2 regions of the Mesorhizobium sp. B2-6-4 genome follow, and region 2 is predicted to be linked to the other one. Evidence: riboswitches for the same ligand, from Rfam matches in the RefSeq annotation. Region 2 holds a riboswitch; the other holds the start of a gene.
What was found. A riboswitch is a leader RNA that binds a small molecule or an ion and turns the genes downstream of it on or off. The one in region 2 is predicted to bind thiamine pyrophosphate.

Region 1 (7,519 bases), on a different contig from region 2:
CTATGCCGATCGAGGCCTCCTGTGGATGGGAGGGCACGAGGACGTCGCCGCGCTGCGCGATTTCGAAAAGGCCATCAGCCTCGATCACAAGAACCCCTTTGGCTATTTCGGTCGAGGCGTGATCCGAACCAGCAGAGCGGACTATGAAGGGGCCATCGCGGATTTCAGCCAGGCGATAAGGCTCAAGCCGGATTTCGCAACCGCCTACGAGGCGCGGAGCCGGGCGTGGGAAGCCAAGGGCAACCGCAAGCGTGCTCAGGCCGATCGCAAGAAGGCACTGAGCCTTGGGGTAGATTAGACGGGCTTTTCGGGAGGGTGCGGATTTTTCGTTGGAGTGGTTTGGGCGTAATGGCAGTCGCCGCTCTGTGCTTTATTGCCTTAAAGGTTTGCCTTGGGCGCAGCTCTGACGAGACTGACGAAAGGCAATCAGCTTGAGCAGCGCTGGCGCCCGATGCGGTTTGATCCCTACCCCAGATAGAAGTTACTGAAATAGTTGCCAAAATCCGGTTGCCGGGCAACGGGCTCGCCGTCCCCGTTCCGGAGGATGCCGGCGGCGAAGAGATAGGAACCGATCGCTTCCATCTTGGCCGGGTCCATGCTGCCTATGGCGCCGTTTTGCCGGCGCAGATAGTGCCCGTCGATCAGCGTCTTCAGCGAGGCGTGGATCAATGCCGGATTGGTCAGGGCACCCTTGTTGGCCGCGATCAGCAGTGTGGCCGCTTCTTCGGGATGATCGACGGTGAACTGGTAGCCGCGCCGCGTTGCCCGTATGAAGCCCGACGCCAATTCCGGATTTGCACGCAGATACGCATCGCTAGAGGAGATCAGCGTGGTGTGCTCGTCGGGCACGCCGTAGTCGGCATAGACGAAGCTTCGCTGTTTGACGCCTTTCAGTTCTGCCTCGACGCCTTCCCAGGTCGAGACCTCCAACGTGAAGTCGACCGAACCGTTGGCCAGCGCCTCATAGGCGGACGTGCCGAGCGTCACCGTTTCGAAAGCCCCCTTGCCGCCGTCGTGACGGATGATGGTCGAGATCAGCGCGTTTTCCCAGGCACTGCCGAAACCGCCATAGGTCAGGCCGTCAAGATCCCTGGGGGTTTTGATCTCGTCACGCGCTGCATTGAACACCAGCCGTCCGGTTTCGGACTGCACCACGGCATAGACCGCCTTGAGATCGGCGCCGGCGGTTTTCTGGGTGAAGAGGCCGATGGAGCCGTTGATGCCGAAATCGGCAACGCGGTTGGCAACCAGCGTGCCTGCACCGGTATCGCTGTAGGGCAGGATGTCGACCTCGAGGCCGGCCTCGCTGTAAAACCCTTTGTCGCGAGCGACGAACAGGCCGATATGGTTGGTGTTGACCGTCCAGTCCAGCGCCACCGTTACTTTCCGGGCGGCCGCCTGGGCAAGAGATCGGCCTGGCCGGGCTACAAGGGGAAGGCCGGCAGCGGCAGTAAGCAGCAAGGCTTGCCGGCGCGTCAGGTCAGTCATGGTCCGTGTCCTTCTGGTGGCTCGGGTTGAGGAGGATGTCGAGGATCTCGGCTTCGAGGGTGCCGGCCTGCCGTGCAGCGCCGCCGGCCAGTTCGCGTGGACGCGGCAGCGGCACGGTGATCTCAGCGACGACGCGCGCCGGCCGCGCCGAAAGCACATAGATGCGGTCGGACAGGAACACAGCTTCGCGCACGTCGTGGGTGATCAGCAGCGCCGTCCAGCAGTGGCGCCGCCACATCTGTTCCAACCAGCGTTGCATGGCGGCGCGGGTCAGGGCATCGAGTGCGCCGAATGGCTCGTCGAGCAGCAGCATATCGCGTTCCTGCACCACGGTGCGCAGCAAGGCCGCGCGCTGGCGCATGCCGCCGGAAAGCTGCGCCGGAAAATGCCGTTCGAAACCGGCAAGCCCGAATTCCTCGAACAGCGGAGCAACGCGAGCGCGGGCAGCCTTGCGCCTGACACCTTGCACCTCAAGCCCGAGTGTGGCGTTGTCAAGAATGCGCCGCCAAGGCATCAACGCGTCGCGCTGCGGCATGAAAGCGAAATGCCGGCCGTGGTCATCGAGCGGCTTGCCGTCGAAGAATATCTCGCCCTCGCCGTGAAGCGCGCCGGTCAGAAGCTGGAACAGCGTCGACTTGCCGGCGCCGGAGGGGCCCAGAATGGAGACGAATTCGCCGGCGCCGACGCTGAGCGAAATGTCGGCAAGCACGTCGAGTCCTTCGAAGGCCTTGCGCACATGTCGCAGTTCGAGCCGGTTCATCGCCACGGCCCCTTTCCTGCGGCCCGCCCGCCGGCGGTCCGTTCCCATGGCATGGCAAGGCGCTGGACCAGCATCGTCAGCCCGAACAGGACGAGCGTCAGCACGGCGCTGACGGCGACGGCGGCCAGCACCAGGTCCGGGCGGAAGTTGTTCTTGGCGTTGAGCATGTAGATGCCGAGGCCCTTCGCCGCGCCCGCATATTCGGCGAAGATGGCGCCCACGACAGCATAGGTGATCGAGATCCTGACACCGGCGAAGAAGTAGGGCAGCGCCGAGGGCAGCCGCGCCAGGACGAAGACACGCCAGCGCCCTGCCCCCATGGCGCGCAGCATTTGGCCGATCTCAGCCTCCGTCGCCTCATATCCTTCGGCCAAAGCCACCAACATCGGAAAGAAGGTGACCAGCGCCACCAGCATGATCTTGGGCATCAGCCCAAAGCCGAACCACAGCACCACCAGCGGTGCAATCGCCACCAGCGGCAAGGTCTGGCTGACCACGAAGACCGGAAAAAGGGCGCGCCGCAATGGCTGGGAGAAGTCGATCAATATCGACATCGCAAAGGCACCGCCGAGCGAACAGGCAAAGCCTGCGAGCGTGGCACGGAGGGTTGGCACGGCGTTATCGGCCAGCGCGTGCCGGTTGAGCATTGCCTGAGCGAAGACGCGCGATGGCGCCGGGAGGATTGTCGGCTTGATGCCACCAAAGCGCGCATAGAGTTCCCACGCGGCTAGCAGCAGCCCCACCGAAAGCATCGCCGGAGCGGTTCTGGCGATGAGGTCCACGATCGGACGCGAAGGGGCGGACGGGGAGGACACGCAGGTACCCGGAGCGGATGGCGCGGGGCGCGCCGTCAGACGGCGGTGGGGCTGTTGGCCGAGACGGTGACGTCGAGCGTTACGTGACCGGCACCCGGCCCGAAGCGGCAAAAGGCCTCGTTGAGTGCGGTAAAAATGGCGCCTGCGTCGCCGCGCAACTTTGTGCAGAAATGCTTGGAGCGCTCATATACGCCCGACTGCTTCAGGAAGTCGATGCAGCCATAGATCTCGTCCATGTGGTCGCCGGTGCCCATGACGTAAAGCGAGAACTGCGCCGCCGCCGGCTGGCCGGTGACGGCCACGCCGCGCACGGCGGCGATAGCCGCTTCCTTGCGCGGGCCGAGCGGCCCGGCAGGTCCGCCAAACGCGTCGGAGCGGCAGATCGGATCGTCCGGCTCGCCCGGGCAGCCGCGCGAGATGGCGGCCGAAAGCACGCAATGCTTGCCGCTGCGCGCTGCCGCCACGAACAGGTCGCGCATGGCAGGAAACAGCACCTCGGGCGGCCCGACAAGCAAGGTCGAGATATCGTCGGTCTCGATCCGCAGTCGATCACGATAAGGGTCCAGTGCCCCGAGCGCGCCAAGGATGACGCCGACAAAATCGCCGGACATGGGATATAGGGAAATCTGTGCGCCTGAAAACATCGCCCGCCTCGCTCCGCTGGTATTACCCAGATCAGCTTCTAGGGTCTGTGGGCTTGCCGCCCCCGTCTCAGCCCCGACCGTACGGAGCACCCCTGTGGATGGACGCGTTAAAGCACCAATCGGGCGGCTATGAAAGCTGTTTTTTCAGGACCATCGCCGGAAATGCATTGCGCCAGGCCTGATTTATGGGCGGTTCCGTCGGGCCCGGTCTTGAGGGAAATTTGTCCGGAACCTTAGCCACGACGAGTGGTTGTCCCTATAGTCGCAAACGCGACGAACTTCGTGGAAACGAGCGAAGACTTCACAGAAATGGAGACAAACCATGCTCATGAAAATCCTCGCAGCTTCGGCTCTTACCATTGGTCTCGCGACTTCGGCGATGGCGCAAAGTGCTGGCGGAAACGGCGCCAATAATGGGCCCGGCAGCGGCCAGTCGGTCACGGTCGACCCGAACACGCCGGCATCGCCGAACACGGTGGATCCTGGCACGACCGGCAGCACGACCGTCATGCCCGACGGCATGAATTCGAACGCGGACCGGAACTGTCCGGCCAGCCCACAAGGTGCTCAGCCGGATGCCAGCCACACCGCTCCGGGCACCGCTTCGCCGACCGTCAATGACAAGCATTGCGGCAAGTAGCCATTCGCCGAAACTGCTGGAGAACGCCACGGGGCGTCTGTTCCGTGGCGTTTCCGTCTCTTTATGTTTCACCCTCGCCGAACAGGCAGGCGCCTGAGACGTAAACCGCCATCGGCCTTCGTCTCGGTTCGGGCGCCGTCTACGAAACAGCCTTTTCGCGAACCGGCAGCTTCCAGCCCGGCCTGACGAAATGACAGGTGTAGCCGTTCGGGTATTTCTGCAGATAGTCCTGATGCTCGGGTTCGGCTTCCCAGAACGCGCCGGCCGGAGCCACCTCGGTGACCACCTTGCCGGGCCACAGGTCCGAGGCGTCGACGTCGGCGATAGTGTCTTCGGCGACGCGCTTCTGCTCATCGGTGGTGTAGTAGATCGCCGAACGGTAGCTCATCCCCACATCGTTGCCCTGGCGGTTGCGTGTCGTCGGATCATGAATCTGGAAGAAGAACTCCAGCAGCGTACGGTAGCTCACACTGGCGGGATCGAAATTGATCTCGATGGCTTCGGCATGGGTGCCATGGTTTCGGTAGGTGGCATCAGGCACGTCGCCGCCGCTGTAGCCGACGCGCGTGGACAGGACGCCCGGGATGCGTCGGATCAGATCCTGCATGCCCCAGAAACAGCCGCCGGCAAGCACCGCGCGTTCGCTTGCAGTCGCCATATCAAATCTCCCCAAAGCAACTCCGGGAAAGGTTGTAGCCGTTTCCGTCGGAATTGCGCACGATAAAACTGGAGGCCCGGCGCTATGACAGCCGCTCCAGGATTTCCCATAGATGGGCATTGTCGTCGGCTTCGTCCAGTCGATGGGCGCGTCCTGCTGCCGATCACCACGGACGCGCGGCGTCACTCCCCAGGCTTGAACCTGCGCACCACGACCTCGAATACGATATCCGAGATCCACATCGCGCAGACGCCGATGAGGAATGCGGCCGCCAGCGTCGTGGTGTCGTCATTGGCCATCGGCAGGCCCATGGCGCGGGAATACTGGACCACGGGCAGCGTCAGATAGGCGGCGGCTAGCGCGCCGCAGATCGGCGAGGCCACCATCTCGCGCGGTTTGTAGCGGTGGCGCGACAGCGCGCGCAATATGCCGCCGGAAAGGCCGGCGACCACCACCGGCACCTTGATGCCGAGCAGGTCGAAAATATCATGCATCATTTCATTGTCTCGCGATCAGGAAACAGAATGACCGATCCGGCACCGAAGATGAGCAGTCCCGGGGCAGCAGGGCCCGAATCGAGCGGCAATACGATCGTCATGGTTTCCACCCGCACAGTTTCTCGCCCTTGCGGTTGTGCGCCAGCAGCATCCGGACTTCCGCATCCGACAGCGCTGCAACGGCGGATGCGGACAAGCGCATCGGGCTCGAGACCGCGCAAAATCCGCCGGTGACGGTGGTGCAGCCGGCTACCGCGACAAGTGCTGCGGCCGCTGCGACAATCAATCCCTTGCCCATGACCTGAGCTCCTTTCGGGCAGTGGCGGCGGGCAGCGCGCCGATATCGTTGTCAACCTGATCGGCGACGTCGCGCGCCGCCGCCTCGGCCGCAGCCTGCCGGCTGCGTTCGGCGCGTTCCCCGGCAAGCCGCTGGCGAACACCCCAGCCAAACGCAGCGATGATGGCTGCGCCGATGCCGAAAACGGTCGAATTGCTGAGCAGGAAGGAGAGGAGCGCGCTCATTGGTTTGGCGCGTCCTTGACGAGATAGCCGACGGCAAAGACGGCCAACGGCAGCAGCGTGGCCCATGTCTCGGCATCGTACCAGGACGGCCAGACATTGCGTACGAAGACGCCCGAAATCGAAACGGCGGCGGCGGCGATGGTCGCGGCCGTCAGCTTGTTGGTCGGACGGATGGTCGGCTGGGTTGTCGTGGCCATGATCAGAACATTCTTTGCAAGGCGGCGGCGACGTGGTGCCAGGCGGCGTAGGCGACGAGCAGGCACGCGACAATGATCCCGCCCGCCTTGGCGGCGGCTGGGATGTTGGCGCCGGCAGGCGCCGCCGCGACCGGTTCGACGGCACCTGTGGCAGCAGCGCCGCCCGGCGCCGCCGCAGCAGCGGTCGGCGCAGGATCTGGCCGCGTGGCCGATGCCTCGCCTGCCCCGACAGCCGTCAGCAGCAGCGCCTGTGCGCGGACGGATCCGACCCGGCTCGACCAGCCTTTGCCGAAAGTCGGCCAGGTCGGAAGCCGCTTCAGGAAATCCAGGCGGGCATCGCAGAGATTGTCGATGACGACGGCGGCCGGTCGGGAACCGACGGCCGCGAGCGTCTCGGGCCCGATGCGGCCGTCCTGGGCGGTGCCGACCACTGCTTGAAGATATTTCGCCGCCCTGCTTGGCCCACTGTTCACGGCATAGTCGAACACCGCGTAGTCCACGCCGTCGGGCAACTCGGCGCCAGCCACCGCATCCCAGTAGAAGCGGCGGTACACCGTGGCGAGCTGGGCATCGCTGATCTTCCTGAGATCCGCCTTGACGGCGTCCGCCTTCACGTAGCGGCGGAAATTGGCGAGCGTGACGCCCTTCATGGTGGCGCCGCCCGGATCGGCCGGATTGTCCGACCAGCCGCCTTCGGATTTGAGGACGAGCGCAAGCGCCCACGTAAAATTGCGGTCCATGATATCCCTTTCGATTTCTGGTGGATGGGTGAGTGGGTGATCGCCGGCAGCACAGGAGTGCGGATAGTCGCCGTTGCGCGCGCCTCGGTGCCTACTTGCAGTGCGTCAAAACCGGAGGTCGCCTTGCGCGCCGGCCGGCGCATGGTTAGAAAAAATACAATTTTGGGACGAACAGGTCTGGGATGAGAGACTTTGTTGGCGCCGCGCGGCGCCTGGCCTTCAACAGCCTGTCGGCCGCCATCGATCGCCGCTGGAACGTCGACCCGCTGGGCTCGGCGCCGCGTGCCTCGAAAAAGGAATATCTGAGGCTGTTCGAAGCCACCCGGCGCGTCTCATTCGCTGAGATCGACAGGCTCGAGGCCGAAACCGGCTTTGCCGTCGATCGCGACTGGCTCGACGAACTGGCCCTCCACACCCAGATCACCATCAAGACCAGCGCGCTCGCCTACCCGCACGGGCGGGTGCTCTACAGTCTTCTTCGCCGCCAGCTGGCCGACAGCCCAAGGCCGTTCACCACCGTCGTCGAGACCGGCACCGCGCGTGGTTTCTCCGCGATCT
Region 2 (7,359 bases):
TCCTCCAGTGCCGCCAGCGTCGCGCGCTCCTTGTCGAGGGCGGCGATGGTCTTCTGGAACGAGGCCGGATCGCGCTCGTAATAGGCCGGATCGGCGATGTTGTTCTCCAGCCGCGAGATCGAGGCTGTCACCGCCTCGATCTTCTTGGGCAGCGATTCCAGCGCGAATTTCTGCTTGAACGAGAGTTTTTTTGCCGGGGCTTTGGCGGTGGGGCTGTCCGCCTTCGCCGTCGGCGCCTCGCTTGCATCCGCCTTCGCCCGCGCCTTGCGGTCGTCGAGCCTGGTGCCGCCGCGCTGCGCCAGCATGTCGGAATAGCCGCCGGCATATTCGACCCAGCGGCCGCCGCCGTCCGGCGCGATCACGCTGGTCACGGTGCGGTCGAGGAAATCGCGGTCGTGGCTGACCAGGATGACCGTACCGGCAAAGCCGGCGACCAGTTCCTGCAGCAACTCCAGCGTTTCCATGTCGAGATCGTTGGTCGGCTCATCGAGCACCAGCAAGTTCGCCGGCCGGGCCAGCACGCGCGCAAGGATCAGCCGTGCCCGCTCGCCGCCCGACAGCTCGCGCACCGGCGTGCGTGCCTGCTCCGGCTTGAACAGGAAGTCCTTCATGTAGGAGACGACGTGGCGCTGCTCGCCATTGATGACAAGGTTCTCGCCGCGCCCGTCGGTGAGATATTGCGCCAGCGTTTCCTGCGGATCGACCGCCTCGCGCTTCTGGTCGAGCGTGGCGATCTCCAGATTGGTGCCGAGCCGCACCGAACCGGCATCCGGCTGCAATTCTCCGGTCAGCATCTTCAGAAGCGTCGTCTTGCCGGCGCCGTTCGGCCCGACGAGGCCGATGCGGTCGCCGCGCTGGATGCGGGTCGAGAACCCCTTGACCACGGTGAGGTCGCCAAAGCTCTTCTCGATGTTCCTGGCCTCGATCACCAGCTTGCCGGATTCGGCGGCGTCGCTGGCCACCATGGTCGCGGTGCCTTCGGCGCCGCGATGGCCGCGAAAACGCTGGCGCATGGTCTGCAATTCGCCCAGGCGGCGCATGTTGCGCTTGCGCCGCGCCGTCACGCCATAGCGCAGCCAGTGTTCCTCGCGCACGATCTGGCGGCCGAGCTTGTGCTGTTCGCGCTCTTCTTCCTCAAGCACCTGGTCGCGCCATTCCTCGAAATGGCCGAAGCCCTTATCCAGCCGGCGCGTCTGGCCCCGGTCGAGCCACACGGTGGCGCGCGAGACGCGCTCGAGGAAACGGCGGTCGTGCGAGATGACGATGAGGGCCGAGGAGGTGCGGACGAGCTCCTCTTCCAGCCATTCGATCACCGAGAGATCGAGATGGTTGGTCGGCTCATCGAGCAGCAGGATATCGGGCTCCGGCGCCATGACGCGGGCAAGGGCGGCGCGCCTGGCCTCGCCGCCGGAGAGGTCGCCCGGCTGCTCCTCGCCCGAGAGGCCGAGATGCTCCATCAGGTAGCTGGCGCGATAAGGATCGTCGGCGGGACCGAGCCCGGCCTCGACATAGGCGCGCACGGTTGCGAACCCGTCCATGTCGGGCATTTGCGGCAGATAGCGGACGGTCGCCGATGGCTGGCGGAACACCTCGCCGTCCTGCGGCTCGATCAGGCCGGCGGCGATCTTGAGCAGCGTCGACTTGCCGGACCCGTTGCGACCGACCAGCGCGATCTTGTCGCCGGCCGACGCAGCCAAGTCGGCGCCGTCGAGCAGGGGCGTGCCGCCGAAGGTCAGTTTTATTCCGTCGAGATTGAGAAGAGGCGGCGCCATGTCAGCTTTCTGGCAAGGGATAGGGATGGGCGAGCAGCAGCGCGCGCCCCGCTCCCAGCGCGATCTCGAGCCTGCCCTTGACCTCATTAGAGATGGTCAGCGATGAGCCGAACGCGACCTTGACGCGGTCAAGCGGCCATTTCGCGCCGGCGACGGTCAGCCCGGCAAGCTCGGAAAAACCCAGGATCGAGAACAGGGTGCCGTCTGTATAGTCGAAGTGGACCGTGCCGTGCGCCAGGGGCACGCCTTCCTGCGCGCCGCTGGTCAACAGCACCTTTGTCCCGGCCCCGGCCAGCCGCAGGGCGAGCGCCATGTGCAGGAAGGCATGGTCGGCGCGTTTGCCGCCGAAGGCGCCGGCAAGCACGAGGCTGGTCGCGCCGCGCTCCAGGGCGGCCGATATCGCGAGTTCGCCATCGGTGGCGTCCTTCTCTGCCGGGAAGGTTCGGCGCGGCACGGCGGCCAACTCATCCGGCAGGCCGGCGGGCACGGAATCGAAATCGCCGACCCACAGTTCCGGCACAAGGCCGAGCGTCCTCGCATGGCCGATGCCGGCATCGGCGGCGATGACGCGGGTCCCCTCGACCTGACGGTCGAGCCGTGGCGTGCGGATGAGGTCGCCGCCAAGCAGGATGGTGAATGTGCTCATATCGTGTGGCCCTTACCAGCCCGACAGCGGAAACGGAAGGCCGGCAAACAGCCACTTGCGCGGTTCACCGGCCGGGCCTATGTGTCGAGGCGCTCTAACGGGGTGCCGGACGCGATATTCGCGGACCGGCTGAGAGGCAGTCTCGCCAACCCGCTGAACCTGATCCGGTTTGTACCGGCGGAGGGATTAGACGTTTCGGACAGTCCGACGCCTCAATTCCTTTAACCCGAACGAAGGAGGCGCCGATGCGCACGCTTTTATACGCCCTTGTCTCTGCAATGGTCGTGGTTCTGTCCGGGCCGGCCTTAGCCAAGGACAAGCTCACCGTCTACACTTATGAGAGCTTTACCGCCGACTGGGGCCCCGGCCCGGTGGTGAAGAAGGAATTCGAGGCCGAATGCGGCTGCGATGTCGACTTCGTCTCGGTTGCCGACGGCGTCGCGCTGCTCAACCGCGTCAAGCTGGAAGGGGCCGCGACTAAGGCCGACATCGTGCTTGGCCTCGACACCAATCTCACCGCCGATGCCAAGGCCACTGGCCTGTTTGCGCCGCATGGCGCCGTGACCGGGCTCAATGTGCCGGGCGGCTGGAACGACGACATCTTTGTCCCGTACGACTATGGCTATTTCGCCGTCGTCTATGACACGCAGAAGCTGAAGACGCCGCCCAAGGGCTTGAAGGAATTGGTCGAGGGCAGTGCCGACGACAAGATCGTCATCCAGGATCCTCGCACCTCGACGCCGGGCCTCGGCCTGCTGTTGTGGGTGAAGTCGGTCTATGGCGACAAGGCGCCGGAGGCCTGGGCCAAGCTCAAGGCGAAGGTCTTGACCGTGACGCCGGGCTGGAGCGAGGCCTACGGCCTGTTCACCAAGGGCGAGGCGCCGATGGTGTTGTCCTACACGACCTCGCCCGCCTACCACATGGTTGCCGAGAACACCGAGCGCTACCAGGCCGCTTCCTTCGAGGAGGGCGAGTATCTGCAGATCGAGGTCGCCGGCATCACCACGACGGGAGCCAAAAATCCGCTGGCGGAAAAGTTCATCGCCTTCATGACCGGGCCGAAATTCCAGGATGTCATCCCCGAGACCAACTGGATGTTCCCGGCCGGCAAGACCGACAAGCCGCTCAATCCGGCCTTCGACAGACTGGTCAAGCCGACCAAAACCTTGCTGTTCAGTCCCGAGGAGGTCGCGGCCAACCGCAAGGCATGGGTGGATGAATGGCTGGCGGTGATGAGCAAGTAGTTTGGTCGTATGATCGAATGATGAGTGCTCTACGGCGCCCTCCTCTGTCCTGCCGGACATCTCCCCCACGAGGGGGGAGATTGGCCGTCACGACGGCTTTCGCCAATTGGCGACGTCACAGGAGAGGGTGGAGCGCTGAAGCAGCCAATCTCCCCCCAAGTGGGGGAGATGTCCGGCAGGACAGAGGGGGGCGCGAAGGAACGCGACGCTCGCTAAAGATCCTTTGGGCGGCCCAGCGTGCAGCGCGCGTCTGACTCCCGCATCTCCGCCGGCATCCTCGCGCTTGCGGCGATCGCGCTGCTGATCGGCGGCGCGTTTGCGGGTCTTCTTTTCGAAGGCGCGAACGATTTCTCCGGAGCCTGGGCAGCCTTCGATCCTTATCTCCTGCGCGTCGTGCGCTTTACGTTCTGGCAGGCGGCGCTTTCGACGCTGCTGTCGGTGGCGCCGGCCCTGTTCGTGGCTCGCGCGCTGTCGCGGCATCCGCACTTTCCCGGCCGCGGCTTCATCCTCCAGCTCTTCGCCCTGCCGTTGGCGCTGCCGGCGATTGTGGCGGCGCTCGGCATCCTGGCGCTCTACGGCCGCGCCGGCTATTTCGCCGGCTTTCTTGGTGCCGTCGGCGGTTACCATTGGCCGGGCATTTATGGCCTCTCCGGCATCCTCGTTGCTCATGTTTTCTTCAACCTGCCGCTGGCCACGCGGCTGTTCCTCGAAGTGCTGCAAACCATCCAAGCCGACCAATGGCGGCTGGCGAGCCAGCTCGGCATGGGTGCCGCACCGGCTTTCCGGCTGATCGAGTGGCCGACACTGCGCGCCGCTCTGCCGGGCGTCGCCGGCCTGGTGTTCATGCTCTGCATCACATCCTTCACGATCGTGTTGACGCTGGGCGGCGGCCCCAGCGCGACGACGCTGGAGGTCGGCATCTACCAGGCGCTGCGTTTCGATTTCGATCCCGCGCGGGCGGTGGCGCTGACGCTGCTGCAGATCGCGCTGACCTTTGTCGTGGTGCTGGCGTTGACGCGGCTCGGCGCCAACACCACCGGTGACGCCAATCTGCCGGTGGCGCCGCGCCGCTACGTCTCGGCCGGCAGGACCGAGACCGCGCTGAATGCCGCGCTCGTCGTGCTGGCCCTTTTGTTTGTCGGCGGGCCGATGACGGCGACGCTGATGTCAGGCCTCGGCGCCGACCTTGGCCGTCTCGCCGGCGAGGCGGCGGTGCGGCAGGCGACGCTGACCAGCGCCGTGCTGGCCTTCCTGTCGGCGCTGCTGTCGGTTGCGCTGTCGCTTTCGCTCACCATCGCGCGCCGCGTGCTGGCCCTGAAGCGCCGCTCCGGTCCGCGGACCGTGCTCGAACACGCCACCGACACCGGCGCCGGCTTCGTCCTGGTCGTGCCGCCCATCGTCATCGGCGCCGGCTGGTTCCTTCTGCTGCGCCATGTCGGCGATGTCTTTGCCATAGCCCCGGTCATGGTCGTCACCGTCAATGCAGTCATGGCGATGCCTTTCGCCATCCGTGCCATCCGCCCCGCCTATGATGCGGCGAGCGAGCGCCATGAGCGGCTCTGCGCGCTTCTGGCAATAGCGGGCTGGGCCCGGTTGCGGCTGGTCGACTGGCCGTCGCTGCGACGGCCGCTGGCCACCGCCTTCGCGTTTGCCATGGCGCTGTCGCTTGGCGATCTCGGTGTCATCGCACTGTTCGGCAGTGATTCCGTGCAGACTTTGCCCTACCTTCTCCTGGCGCGCATGGGCAGCTACCGTACCGAGGACGCCGCCGGCCTGGCGCTGCTGCTCGGTCTGGTCTGCCTTGCGCTTGTGGTGGCGGCGAGCTGGCTGGGAAGGGGGGAACGAGACTGATGGCTGCGGGCGCCACCAATGGTGCGACAAGGGGAGCCGAGGTGCGGCTGGACACGGTCTCGTTCAGCTACGGCGACGCGCCGCTCGTTTTCGATGTCGATTTCGCCGCGTCGAAAATTACCGCCATCATGGGGCCGAGCGGCTCGGGCAAGTCGACGCTGCTCAATCTGGTGGCGGGCTTCGAGACGCCGCGAGCTGGCCGCGTGCTGATCGGCGGCGCCGATGTCGGCGCGGCGCCGCCTTCGGCGCGGCCCGTGTCGATGGTGTTCCAGGAAAACAATCTTTTTGCCCATCTTTCGGTCGAAGAGAATGTCGGGCTCGGCCGCTCGCCCTCGCTGCGGCTGACCGAGGCCGACCGCGCTGACATCGCGGAGGCGATCGCGCGCACCGGCCTCGCGGGCAAGGAAAGACGCCTGCCGCGCGAACTTTCGGGAGGCGAACGCCAGCGTGTCGCATTGGCGCGCGTGCTGGTTCGCAACCGCCCGGTGCTTCTTCTGGACGAGCCTTTCGCTTCACTCGGACCGGCCTTGCGCGACGACATGCTCGATCTTGTCGCCGACGTGCATGCCGAGCGTGGCATGACGCTGCTGTTCGTTACGCATCAGCCACAGGACGCACGCCGTATTTGTGAGGAGGTGGTGTTCCTCGACAAGGGCATGGTTGCCGCCAAGGGCAAGGCGGATGATTTCTTTGCCGGGGCTGGTCCTGAAGTTTTCCGGCGCTATGTTGGCACAAGCGCCTGGGAGGCTGGATCACGAGATATTGCCCGGAAGCGGACATAATTTACGCTCAAACCGGCTCCTGGCGACGGGGCGATTGCTTGCCATGACAGAGGTAGTGTGGCTAGGTCCGCCCCGTACCGGTTCGGTGCAGGCCGTGATTTGCCTGCGGCATCCGCCGCGCGTTGGTATGGCGTGGATGCTGTAATGCTTTGATTTGCGCATGAGCCCTTGCGAGGATCGCCCCGACTTTCGCGGGCATGCGCCAGACCCGAAAGGAAGCCGTTCTGCCGACCGGCACGGAAAGACCAAGAGGGAAAATGCTGGCGCGCTTTCTGGCGCTGGCTGGCTTTGTCGTAGCCCTGGCAAGCTGCCAGATGTTCACACCTCCGGAAGTCCAGGAATCCGGCTTCCAGCCTTCCGACAAACCGATCACGGTCGACAATGTCGCGGCCAATAACAAGTTGGCCGAACTGGCCAAGGCGCAGCATCCACGCATACTGGCGACCTATGGCGGCGAATATTCCGATCCCAAGCTCGAGCGCATGGTCGCCAAGGTCGTCGGCAGCCTGACGGTGGTGTCGGCCAATCCGACCCAGACCTATCGCATCACCATCCTCAATTCGCCCAACGTCAATGCCTTCGCGCTGCCGGGCGGCTATCTCTACGTCACGCGCGGCCTGCTGGCGCTGGCCAATGATTCGGCCGAGCTCGCCGCCGTCATCGCGCATGAGATGGGCCACGTCACCGCCAACCACGGCCTGCAGCGCCAGCAGCTCGAGGCCGAGGAGGGGCTCGCCACCAAGGTTGTTTCCGACGTGCTCGGCGACAGCCCGACCGCCAAGGCGGCGCTGATCCGCGGCAAGCTGAGACTGGCGCAGTTTTCGCGCAACCAGGAACTGGAGGCCGACGCGATCGGCATCAAGTCGATCGGCGAAGCCGGCTACGATCCTTACGCCGCCGGCCGCTTCTTGCAGTCCATGTCGGCCTACACTGATTTCCGCTCGATCAGCGGCGCCACCGACGCCAGCCTCGATTTCCTGGCAACGCATCCCAATACGCCGCAGCGTATCGACCTTGCGCAACGCCATGCCCGCCAGTTCGGCCCGCCGGGCGTCGGCACCCGC

Region 1: another riboswitch for thiamine pyrophosphate. It lies ahead of FJ426_RS25400 (YkoF family thiamine/hydroxymethylpyrimidine-binding protein); the one in region 2 lies ahead of thiB (thiamine ABC transporter substrate binding subunit).

The regions. Positions count from the first base shown of each region.
Region 1 covers NZ_VFUE01000022.1:25,674-33,192, forward strand. Annotated here, with positions in the region: gene FJ426_RS25380 (tetratricopeptide repeat protein) at 1-298, shown strand, start outside; gene FJ426_RS25385 (ABC transporter substrate-binding protein) at 466-1,488, opposite strand; gene FJ426_RS25390 (ABC transporter ATP-binding protein) at 1,481-2,248, opposite strand; gene FJ426_RS25395 (ABC transporter permease) at 2,245-3,000, opposite strand; gene FJ426_RS25400 (YkoF family thiamine/hydroxymethylpyrimidine-binding protein) at 3,099-3,707, opposite strand; TPP riboswitch at 3,698-3,811, opposite strand; gene FJ426_RS25405 (hypothetical protein) at 4,030-4,347, shown strand; gene msrA (peptide-methionine (S)-S-oxide reductase MsrA) at 4,487-5,005, opposite strand; gene FJ426_RS25415 (hypothetical protein) at 5,188-5,499, opposite strand; gene FJ426_RS25420 (hypothetical protein) at 5,600-5,800, opposite strand; gene FJ426_RS25425 (ABC transporter permease) at 5,785-6,024, opposite strand; gene FJ426_RS25430 (hypothetical protein) at 6,021-6,221, opposite strand; gene FJ426_RS25435 (glycoside hydrolase family 108 protein) at 6,224-6,961, opposite strand; gene FJ426_RS25440 (class I SAM-dependent methyltransferase) at 7,144-7,519, shown strand, end outside.
Region 2 covers NZ_VFUE01000032.1:37,730-45,088, forward strand. Annotated here, with positions in the region: gene FJ426_RS29640 (ABC-F family ATP-binding cassette domain-containing protein) at 1-1,772, opposite strand, end outside; gene FJ426_RS29645 (thiamine diphosphokinase) at 1,774-2,418, opposite strand; TPP riboswitch at 2,507-2,621, shown strand; gene thiB (thiamine ABC transporter substrate binding subunit) at 2,664-3,662, shown strand; gene thiP (thiamine/thiamine pyrophosphate ABC transporter permease) at 3,900-5,513, shown strand; gene thiQ (thiamine ABC transporter ATP-binding protein) at 5,513-6,295, shown strand; gene FJ426_RS29670 (M48 family metalloprotease) at 6,553-7,359, shown strand, end outside.